DNA from 2 places in the Brevibacillus sp. HD3.3A genome. Region 2 is predicted to be linked to the other one. Evidence: riboswitches for the same ligand, from Rfam matches in the RefSeq annotation. Region 2 holds a riboswitch; the other holds the start of a gene.
What was found. Region 2 has a riboswitch for cobalamin ahead of metE (5-methyltetrahydropteroyltriglutamate--homocysteine S-methyltransferase). Riboswitches for the same ligand answer to the same signal wherever they lie in the genome.
Positions count from the first base shown of each region.

Region 1: it holds a riboswitch for cobalamin, as region 2 does, so the genes downstream of both, HP435_RS10445 (ABC transporter substrate-binding protein) here and metE (5-methyltetrahydropteroyltriglutamate--homocysteine S-methyltransferase) in region 2, are expected to answer to the same signal.

Region 1 covers NZ_CP085874.1:2,130,502-2,135,214, reverse strand. The annotation lists gene HP435_RS10450 (FecCD family ABC transporter permease) at 1-568, opposite strand, end outside; gene HP435_RS10445 (ABC transporter substrate-binding protein) at 616-1,653, opposite strand; cobalamin riboswitch at 1,952-2,162, opposite strand; gene HP435_RS10440 (M24 family metallopeptidase) at 2,180-3,271, opposite strand; gene HP435_RS10435 (ABC transporter permease) at 3,457-4,350, opposite strand; gene HP435_RS10430 (ABC transporter permease) at 4,369-4,713, opposite strand, start outside.
Region 2 covers NZ_CP085874.1:2,883,077-2,887,789, reverse strand. The annotation lists gene HP435_RS14225 (hypothetical protein) at 1-437, opposite strand, end outside; gene HP435_RS14220 (acyl-CoA thioesterase) at 569-1,045, opposite strand; gene metE (5-methyltetrahydropteroyltriglutamate--homocysteine S-methyltransferase) at 1,077-3,362, opposite strand; cobalamin riboswitch at 3,502-3,703, opposite strand; gene brnQ (branched-chain amino acid transport system II carrier protein) at 3,862-4,713, opposite strand, start outside.

The DNA of each region.
Region 1 (4,713 bases), 750 kb from region 2:
TCCAGAACAACACGGAGCGGATGCCGTGTTCGTTTGGCGCAGAAAAAATGATCAAACTGGTAATCGCCGACAAAATCGCAGAAATGGCAATCCCCGCCATGAGCAAGCGTACGGTCGAGTTTTGCCCGCCGATTCGCGACAAAGTAAAAATAAGCAGGATCGAGACAAGCGCCCCTGTGAAAGCGCCAAACGACAGGGCGAATTGTCCGTACATGCTGAATGCTCCGAACAAAATCACCAAAGTCGCTCCAGCCGATGCTCCCGAGGAAACGCCTAATATGTACGGATCTGCCAGGGAGTTGCGAACGAGAGACTGAATCGCAACCCCCACAACAGATAGACCAGCCCCGACAACTGCCCCCAACAGGACACGGGGAAACCGAATATCCCAGATAATTGTCTGCTCTCCTTTTGACCAATCCACTTCGATCCACTGATTGGTCAGCGGAAGATTCGATAAGGCAATTTTCCATACTGTCGCTGGTTTGATTTCCACCGAGCCGAGTGTTACCGCAAACGTAATCGAGACGAGCAACCCGATCAGCAGGGCAACGATGATGAAGGGCATCTTGATCTTATGCAGGGCCGTTCCCTCCTTAATTAAGCAGCCGTTCTTTATTTGAATTTATCCGGGTACAGTCCTTCGCCGAGGATTTTCAGCGCGATCGGTGCGCGTACCCCTTCGGAAGCTGCGGACAGTGGCAATACAATCAAACGTTTGTTTTGAATCGCTGGCAAGTCAGCCAGTTCCTTTTTGGCGAGCAAAAACTCTTTCTTCTGATCAATCGTTTTGTCGCCGTAATCCACGACAACGATAACGTCAGGCTTGCGGTTCACGACTTCTTCCCAGCTCACCGTTGCCCAGCCTTTTTGAATGTCGTCAAACACGTTTTTGCCGCCTGCCGCCTTGATCAGGGCAGTCATGTAGTTGTTTGCAGCTGTGAACGGCTGATCTTCTCCGCTATCGTACACAAACACGCTGAGCGGCTTGTCCACGGTACCGATTTTGCTTGTCGTTTGTTCCATTTCCGCTTTCATTTTGCCAATCAGTTCGTTCGCCTTGTCTTCCACGCGGAAAATGCGGCCGATGTTTGCAATGTCAGCGAATACGTCGTCAATAGTCGGGCCCGGCTTGTTGGAAGACTCTTGCAGGTACGATTTGACCCCTGCTTTCTCCAACTCCTCCATCGAGCCTACACCTTTATCGCCAAAGGCGCTTTTCCAGCCTGCATACACAAAGTCAGGGTTGGCAGCCATCAGCACTTCTTTCGTCGGGTACTTGTCGGACAGCACAGGCACTCTGTCGTAGTCAGCTTTCAACTCAGGCAAAATTTGATCGTCCAAATACGCAGTCCCGGCCATTTTGTCAGCCAGACCGAGAGCGAGCATAATTTCCGTCACGTGCTGGTTCATGGTGACAGCGCGTTTTGGTGCTTCCGGATAAGTCATTTCGATGCCGTTGTTGACGATTGTCACTGGCTTGTTTTCGCCAGCGGCTGGCTGAGCAGCTTGCTCCGAGCCTGGCTTGGTAGCAGCTTGTTCAGGGGCTGCCGGTGTTGCGGAACCACACGCAGACATGAGCAGCATGATTGCAGTCACAGACGCGAACCAAAATCCTTGCAAGGCTTTCTTTTTCTTAGGTGTTTTATTCATTTGTTTTGTTACCCTCTCTTCTTTTCATGTTCTCTGTGCGATGAAAACAATTGATATGTAAATCGTAATTATTACGAATTACATCTACACTATACGGAAAGCCGCTCCGTTTGGCAATACAGGAAATGGCATCTCCCCCTCTCCACGTGTTGCTGCCACGATGATACCCATAGAAAAAAGCACCCCCCAGTTTTCCAATCGGGAGGTGCTCGACATACGCAGACATATCTATAGATCCAGCGTTTGTGGAGCGCCTTTTCTAAAGATTGCTTCTACATCTGTCCCATCCTCGTGGGTCGATTGCAAATGATCTCATGGCAGGTCTCCTGGCTCACGAATCAACATGCCTAGTTCCCTTCCCATTTTTCGTCTCGCGAAAAACAGTGGTTGCTGCGTACTAGGCACTCCTCGTTTACAGTGGCGGGACCGCGCCGGATTTTCACCGGACTTCCCTATTAAGCTGGCGGAACCAAACAATTCCAGCCAGCACCATCAGATTCATATGAAATTGTGTGTTTCGTGATCGTTAGCCAATCACAGTCAATTGTTTCGGGAACTTGCTCAATACTTCCACGCCTGATTCGGTTACGAGCACATCGTCTTCAATGCGCACGCCGCCTACTCCCGGTACGTAAACGCCTGGCTCGATGGTGAACACCATGCCTGGGCGAAGCGTTTCCTGATTTTGACCATGTACGGACGGGTATTCGTGCACATCCATGCCCAAACCGTGTCCCAGTCGGTGCATGAAGTATTCGCCATAGCCCCGCGCCGCAATCAAGTCGCGAGCGGTCTTGTCGAGATGGGCAAAAGTCACGCCTGGACGAACCTCTGCAATCGCCGCCTCATTCGCCGCAAGCACTGTCTCGTAAATTTCGCGCAGTTGTTCGCTGACTTCCCCGACGGCAAACGTGCGGGTAATATCGGAAACGTAACCATCAGCTGCTACGCCGATGTCAAACAGCAGCAAATCGCCTTCCTGCACCTGGCGCGACCCTGGCGTTCCATGCGGCAATGCCGATTTTTCGCCTGCCAGTACCATCGTGGAAAAGGATGGGCCATCTGCTCCCAGACGCTTCATCTGAAATTCCAGTTCCGCGACAATCTCCATTTCGGTCTGACCGACTTTGAATTTTTTCAACGTCTCGCCAAGCGTATCTTCGATCAGTTGAACCGCATTTTTCAAACGGGCAACTTCATCTGCCGATTTGATCAGGCGCATTTCACGAAGCGGTTCTTCCACATCGGTGTAGCTCTGCGCACCGACGGCTTGTCCCATGGCTTCGAAGCGCTCTACGGTCATGTGGCTTTTCTCGATGCCCAGCTTGGACAAGCCCGCTGGCAACGCCTGCTTGAGAATCTCGTACGGATTGTCCGTATCCGTATGTGTAAGAATCGTCTGAACAAACGATGCTGCCGCCGCCGCTTCCCGATCAAGGGCAGGCACAATCAGCGAAGGCTCGCCTTGGGCCGGAATGATCAGCCCCATAAAACGCTCGTGCGGATCAGTAAAAAACCCGGTCAAATAGTAAACATGCTTGGGAGAAGTGATCAATACCGCGTCTAACTCATGGTTTGCCAAAAAATCGTGCAGCTTCGAAATACGCTCCTGGAACAACTGCGTCACCTTCTCTTTCGACAATATTCTACCCCTGAGAATACCATTTTCCTGCCTAAAAAAGAAGAGAGAAGCGGAAAATTCTCTCATGAATCCTCCAGCATATGCCCAAAGAAAATAAGCCAGCAGACGCGAAAAAAGGGGCAGCCTGGACGCTTGTGTCCCTACTGCCCTTCGCACTACAACTAATTTTTCATCCGTGGATCAAGCGCATCCCGCAAGCCGTCGCCAATCAGGTTGAAGCCAAGTACGGTCAACATGATCGACAGTCCGGGAAAAATAACCGTCCACGGCGCTTTTTGAATGTATTGACGGGAATCGGAAAGCATTTTCCCCCACTCAGGCTCCGGTGGCTGCGCACCGAGTCCAAGGAAGCCGAGTGCCGCCGCTTCAATGATCGCAGTAGCAATCCCCATCGTCCCTGTCACGATGATCGGAGCCAGGCTGTTCGGCAAAATGTGCTGCATAATGATCCGGGAATCTTTCATCCCGATCGCGCGCGCCGCCATGACGAACTCTTCTTCCTTCAAGCTGAGAACCCGCGAGCGAACCAGACGTCCAAAAGTCGGAATGTTGATAATGGCAATCGCCAACAGCGCGTTTTGCAAAGACGGCCCCAAAATCGCGACAATCGCAATCGCCAACAGGATGCTTGGGAACGCCAGCATAATATCAAAAATGCGGGAGATCAGCGTGTCAATCCATTTGCCGTAAAATCCGGCGAGCAAGCCGAGAATCGTTCCGGCGACGACCGAGCCGATGACGGAAAAGGTGCCTACCCACAAGGAAATGCGCGCCCCGTACACGACGCGGCTGAACACGTCCCGCCCGTTGTAATCCGTTCCAAACCAGTGCTCCCCCGATGGCGGCTTGTTTTTCATGACCAGCTCGCCTTCATCGTAAGGATACGGCGCGATCATCGGAGCAAACACAGCGACCGCCACGAAAAACAGGATAATCGCCAATCCGACCATCGCCAGCTTGTTCTTGCGCAACGCCCTCCACGCTTCCCGCCAAGGAGAGACTACTTCTTCATCTTTTACTTTCCAGGTCACAGTCTGTACGTGAGTTTCTGCCATATCTCCTTTGTCCCTCCTCTAGCGGTATTTAATGCGCGGGTCAATGTAAGCATACAGAAGGTCGACCAAGAGATTGATCAGTACGAAAATCGTAGCGATCACCAAGATGCCGGACTGGATCACCGGATAATCCCGGTTTCCGATGGCTGTGAAAATGTAGCGGCCGACGCCGGGCCAGCCAAAAATCGTTTCGGTCAGCACCGCTCCCCCCAGGAGCAAGCCTGTTTGCAGACCAATCACCGTCAACACGGGAATCATTGCATTTTTCAATGCATGCTTGTACACGACCCAGAACTGCGCCAAGCCTTTTGCCCGGGCTGTTCTGACGTAATCCGCACGCATCACTTCCAGCATGCTCGATCG
Region 2 (4,713 bases):
AGCTCAAACAAGGTGGCATCGTCAATTTTCGTATGTACCTTGATCCGGCGCTTCATTACGAACTGCAAGTAAACAAGCGCGGAAAGGCCGATAAACAGCGTAGGCCCGACAGAAAGCTTTGTGATCAGGCTGAACAAAATCAAGCCAGCCATGCCAATTTGGGTGTACGTGATCACTTTGATTTTTTGTTCTCCTGTCTTGCGAAAAAACGAGAACCCTTTTCCGGGCTGATAGTCGGCAAGCTGGTTTTGCAGCATTCTTTTAAATTTTCCAATCGCCCAAATGCCAGGTACAACAAACACCAACCCCAACAGGAGCAGAAGAAAATTGCCCGTCATGATGCCGAACAGTGACATCAATCCGAAAAAGGCGCTGGTGATCCAAAGTGTCCTGATTTTCTTGTGAATCTCTGCAACTGCTTCGTTCTGGTTTTGCAAGTTTGTGCCAACCTCCACTCCATTGTTTACTACTTTTTTCCTACGCCTATTATAGTAGAGACAAGAAGGTGAGTAAATAAATCGGTGCCAGCAAAAAACCCCCACCAAAGTGAGGGTTTTGCTGCAAAATTCTATTGTTCCGCTTTGCGCTGTTTTCTCAATGCGTAGCGGTGCTTTGCCTTTTCATGCTGGATGCGCTCTTCTTCCGTCTCGGGAATGACAGCCGGCACTAACGTTGGCTTTCCTTGGTCGTCGAGCGCGATCATCGTCAAGTACGCCCTCGCTGTCATTTTCTTTTCGCCCGTCAGCAAATTTTCCGACTCGACCTTGACGAACACTTCCATCGACGTGTTGTGTGTCCAGGTGACGTATGCTTCCAGATTGATCGCTTCGCCCGTTTTGATCGGCGCGAGAAAATCAAAGGAATCGCTGGAAGCAGTGACGACGGGCTTCCGGCAATGACGCATCGCCGCTATGCAGGCGATTTTGTCGACGTACGCCATGACTTTTCCGCCAAAAATCGTATTGTGATGGTTCGTGTCCGGCGGGAACACGAGATCAGTCAAATAGGTTCGGGATTGTCCGGTCGGGCATGCTTCTGTTGCCATCTGTGCTGCTCCTCTCGTTGCCATCATGCGATTATGCTTTTTGTGTCAAACGGTCACGCACAGCATGCGTCGCCGCCACCATGTTTTTCAAAGCTTCCACTGTCTCTGCTCTTCCGCGCGTCTTCAGACCGCAATCCGGGTTGATCCAGAATTGGGCTGGCGGCAATACTTGCACGCCGCGCGACACCATCTCTTCGATCTCCGCGACAGCCGGAACGCGCGGGCTGTGGATGTCGTATACGCCCAGGCCGATTCCTTTATCGTACGTGCAAGTCTCGAAGACGGAGACAAGCTCGCCGTGGCTGCGAGACGTCTCGATCGAGATGACGTCGGCATCCAGCTCGCTGATGACGTCGATGAAGTCGTGAAATTCGCAATAGCACATATGCGTGTGAATTTGCGTGCTCGCGGCAACTGTCGAGGTAGCCACGCGGAACGATTTGACGGCCCAGTCCAGATACGCCGCCCTGTCTGCCTGCTTGAGCGGCAAGCCTTCCCGCAGCGCAGGCTCATCCACCTGAATCATGCGGATTCCCGCCGCTTCCAGCGCCTCCACTTCTGCTTGCAGCGCCAGGGCGATCTGTTCGCACACCTCTTGGCGGGACACGTCATCGCGGACAAATGACCAGTTCAAAATGGTCGCCGGGCCTGTCAGCATGCCTTTTACTGGTTTTTCCGTCAACGACTTGGCGTATACGCTCTCTTTGACAGTCATGGGAGCGACGAACTGCACATCGCCGTAGATGACAGGTGGCTTGACGCAACGGGAACCGTACGACTGAACCCAGCCATTTTTCGTGAAGACGAAGCCGTCGAGCTTTTCCCCGAAATATTCGACCATGTCTGTCCGTTCAAACTCGCCGTGGACAAGCACGTCCAGCCCGATCTCTTCCTGAATCGCAATCCACTGCTTGATTTGCTCCGCGATGAAGGCATCGTACTGCTCGACTGTCCAGTTCCCTTTTTTGTACTGCTGTCTGGCCTGACGAACCTCTGTCGTCTGCGGGAAACTGCCGATCGTCGTTGTAGGCAAAAGCGGCAGCTTCCAGGCGGCTTGCTGGATATCGCGGCGCTCGTGGAACGGCACGTCGCGTTTGGCTTCTGTCGTCTCCAGCGCTTTTCGAGCCTGCTGTACTTTCTCCCGGTTTCTCGCCGGAGACTCGGCCAGGCGGAGCAAGTCCTTTTCGTTCTGGGCAACTTCCTTCGAAATAACATACTTTCCAAATCGGAATCCTTGGACTAAAAGCTGCACTTCTCCCAATTTTTCGTCCGCAAAGGCTAATGCCGCTTGAACTTCCCCAGGCAAATCGGTTTCTGCTTCAACAGTGACGGGAACATGCAACAGGCTGCTCGATGGCTGTAGCCAAATCCGGTCCGGGTCGACCACATTGCTGATCGTCTTGACCAGCTCCCACTTTTCCTCCAGAGCCGAGCGCCAAATGTTGCGGCCATCGACGATTCCTGCGCCGAGCACTTTTTCCTGCGGGAAACCATGTGCCGTCAGGTTGGCCAAATTCGCTTTTCCTCCGTGGACAAAGTCCAGGCCCAAGCCTTCCACTGGCAGCGCGATCAGTTCCTCGTACCAATCCACCGCTTCGAAATACGTCTGAACCATCAGCTTGAGGTGTGGCAGCGCCTGACTGAACTGTTCGTACACTCGGCGAATGAGCGCTCTGTCCTGCTCGGAAATATCTTGGACGAAAGCCGGCTCATCGATTTGCACCCATTCCACGCCGTGCAGTTCCAGTTCACGAAGCACGTCCACGTAAAGCGGCACGATCTGATCGACAACGCGTTCGAACTCGTCTTTCGCATATCCTTTCGCCAGCTTGACAAACGTGTACGGCCCGACAATGACCGGCTTCCCGACGATGCCCAGCTGATCCCTGGCCTCCAGGTACGCTTTCAGCGGCCTGTTCTCTGCCAGCACTGGCGGGCGTTCGCCAAACTCAGGAACGATGTAGTGATAGTTCGTATTGAACCACTTGGTCATTTCGCTTGCGACAGCTTCTTTGTTGCCGCGCGCCATGGCGAAGTACGTATCGAGCGGTACCGGGCCGCCATCATAGGCAAAACGCTTCGGAACGAGTCCGAACATGACAGCCATGTCCAGCATGTGATCGTAGTAAGTAAAGTCGTTGACGGGAATCCACTCGATGCCTTTGTCTTTTTGCTTGATCAGATGCTGCTGGCGGATTTGCTCCATTTGCGCAAGGAACGCTGACTCTTCCAATTTGCCTGCCCAAAAGGACTCCAATGCTTTTTTCCACTCCCGGTCTTTGCCGATTCGCGGATATCCCAGGTTGCTGCTTTTCATGAGCTTTCTCTCCCATCCATTGAAGGTATTTGTAAAGCCAATCAAAAAAGGCACTTCCAACGGTCAAAAAGAACGTTAGAAATGCCAAATAAGCACTGAGATCACAGCATCCTAACACCTCCCTATCTCCCGTAGGTTAAGCAGTGTTGTCGAAACAGGCAGGTCTCCTGACTTGAGGATCACGATCTGCACAACGCCTTCCCAGTCCGTCTCGACCAGTGGCTTATCGCTGTGCAAACTCCCCTCATACAGTGGCGGGACCGTGTCGGATTCTCACCGACTTCCCTTTTCATCCTTGCGCCGATTTTCGCGGCCAAGGAACCTGTTCCCACTCATATGAAATTGTCGGTATGAGTGCATGTGCTCTCGCATCTAGCAAAAGAGCACCTTTCTCCTTACAGTAACACGTAAACCAGTTTTTGTCATGCTAAACTATTTCCACTCACCAAAATTATTTCAAAGTTCAGCCTGATTGCCTCTACTCTGCCAGCTTTCCGGTTTACTGCTTGGTCAGTCGCAGCTCCTGTGCCCGCAGAGAAGGTTTGCGAATCATGTAAATAGTGTAGCCGATCACAGCGCCTGCAACAGCGGGCAGCATCCAGCCAAGCCCGATCGTATACATCGGCAAGTAGCGAGTAAAGAAGTCGTTGATGACGGGAAGCTGGGCACCTGCCGCGTTCAGTCCGTCAAACAGGCTGATCAGAAAAGTAGCGAGCAAGCTTCCCTGATACACCTCTGGTCGTCCGCCAAATCCTTTGTGCATAAACGTTAAAAAGACGAGGGAAATCGCAATCGGGTACATGGTCATCAAGATCGGAACCGACACTTTGATCAGCGCCGTCAAGCCGATATTGGCGACGAGTGTACTGAACACAGCCAGAATGACGGCAAACTTTTTATACGAGATCGCCGGAAACAGCGAATGGAAAAACGAAGAGCACGCTGTAATGAGGCCGACGCTGGTGGTCAGGCATGCGATCGTAATCATGAGGCCAAGCAAAACGGCGCCGTAAGAGCCGAAGTAGTAATTGGACACCTTGGCCAAAATTTGCGCCCCGTTTTCCAGATGACCAAGCTTCTCCACACTGGAAGCACCCATATAGGCAAGCACCGTGTAGAAGAACGCCAGAAGTGCGCCCGCGATCATCGTTGCTTTTGCGCACGTGAGCAAAATTTGCTTTTTCGCCGTAATGCCTCTTTGCTTGATCGCATTCACGATGATGATTCCAAACACAAATGCCCCCAAAGCGTCCAAGGTTAAATAGCCGTCCTGAAAGCCTTTGTAAAACGCTTTGGACTGATAATCCGTCACAGGTGCTTGCAGCGCGCCAATCGGGAACAAAATCGCCGT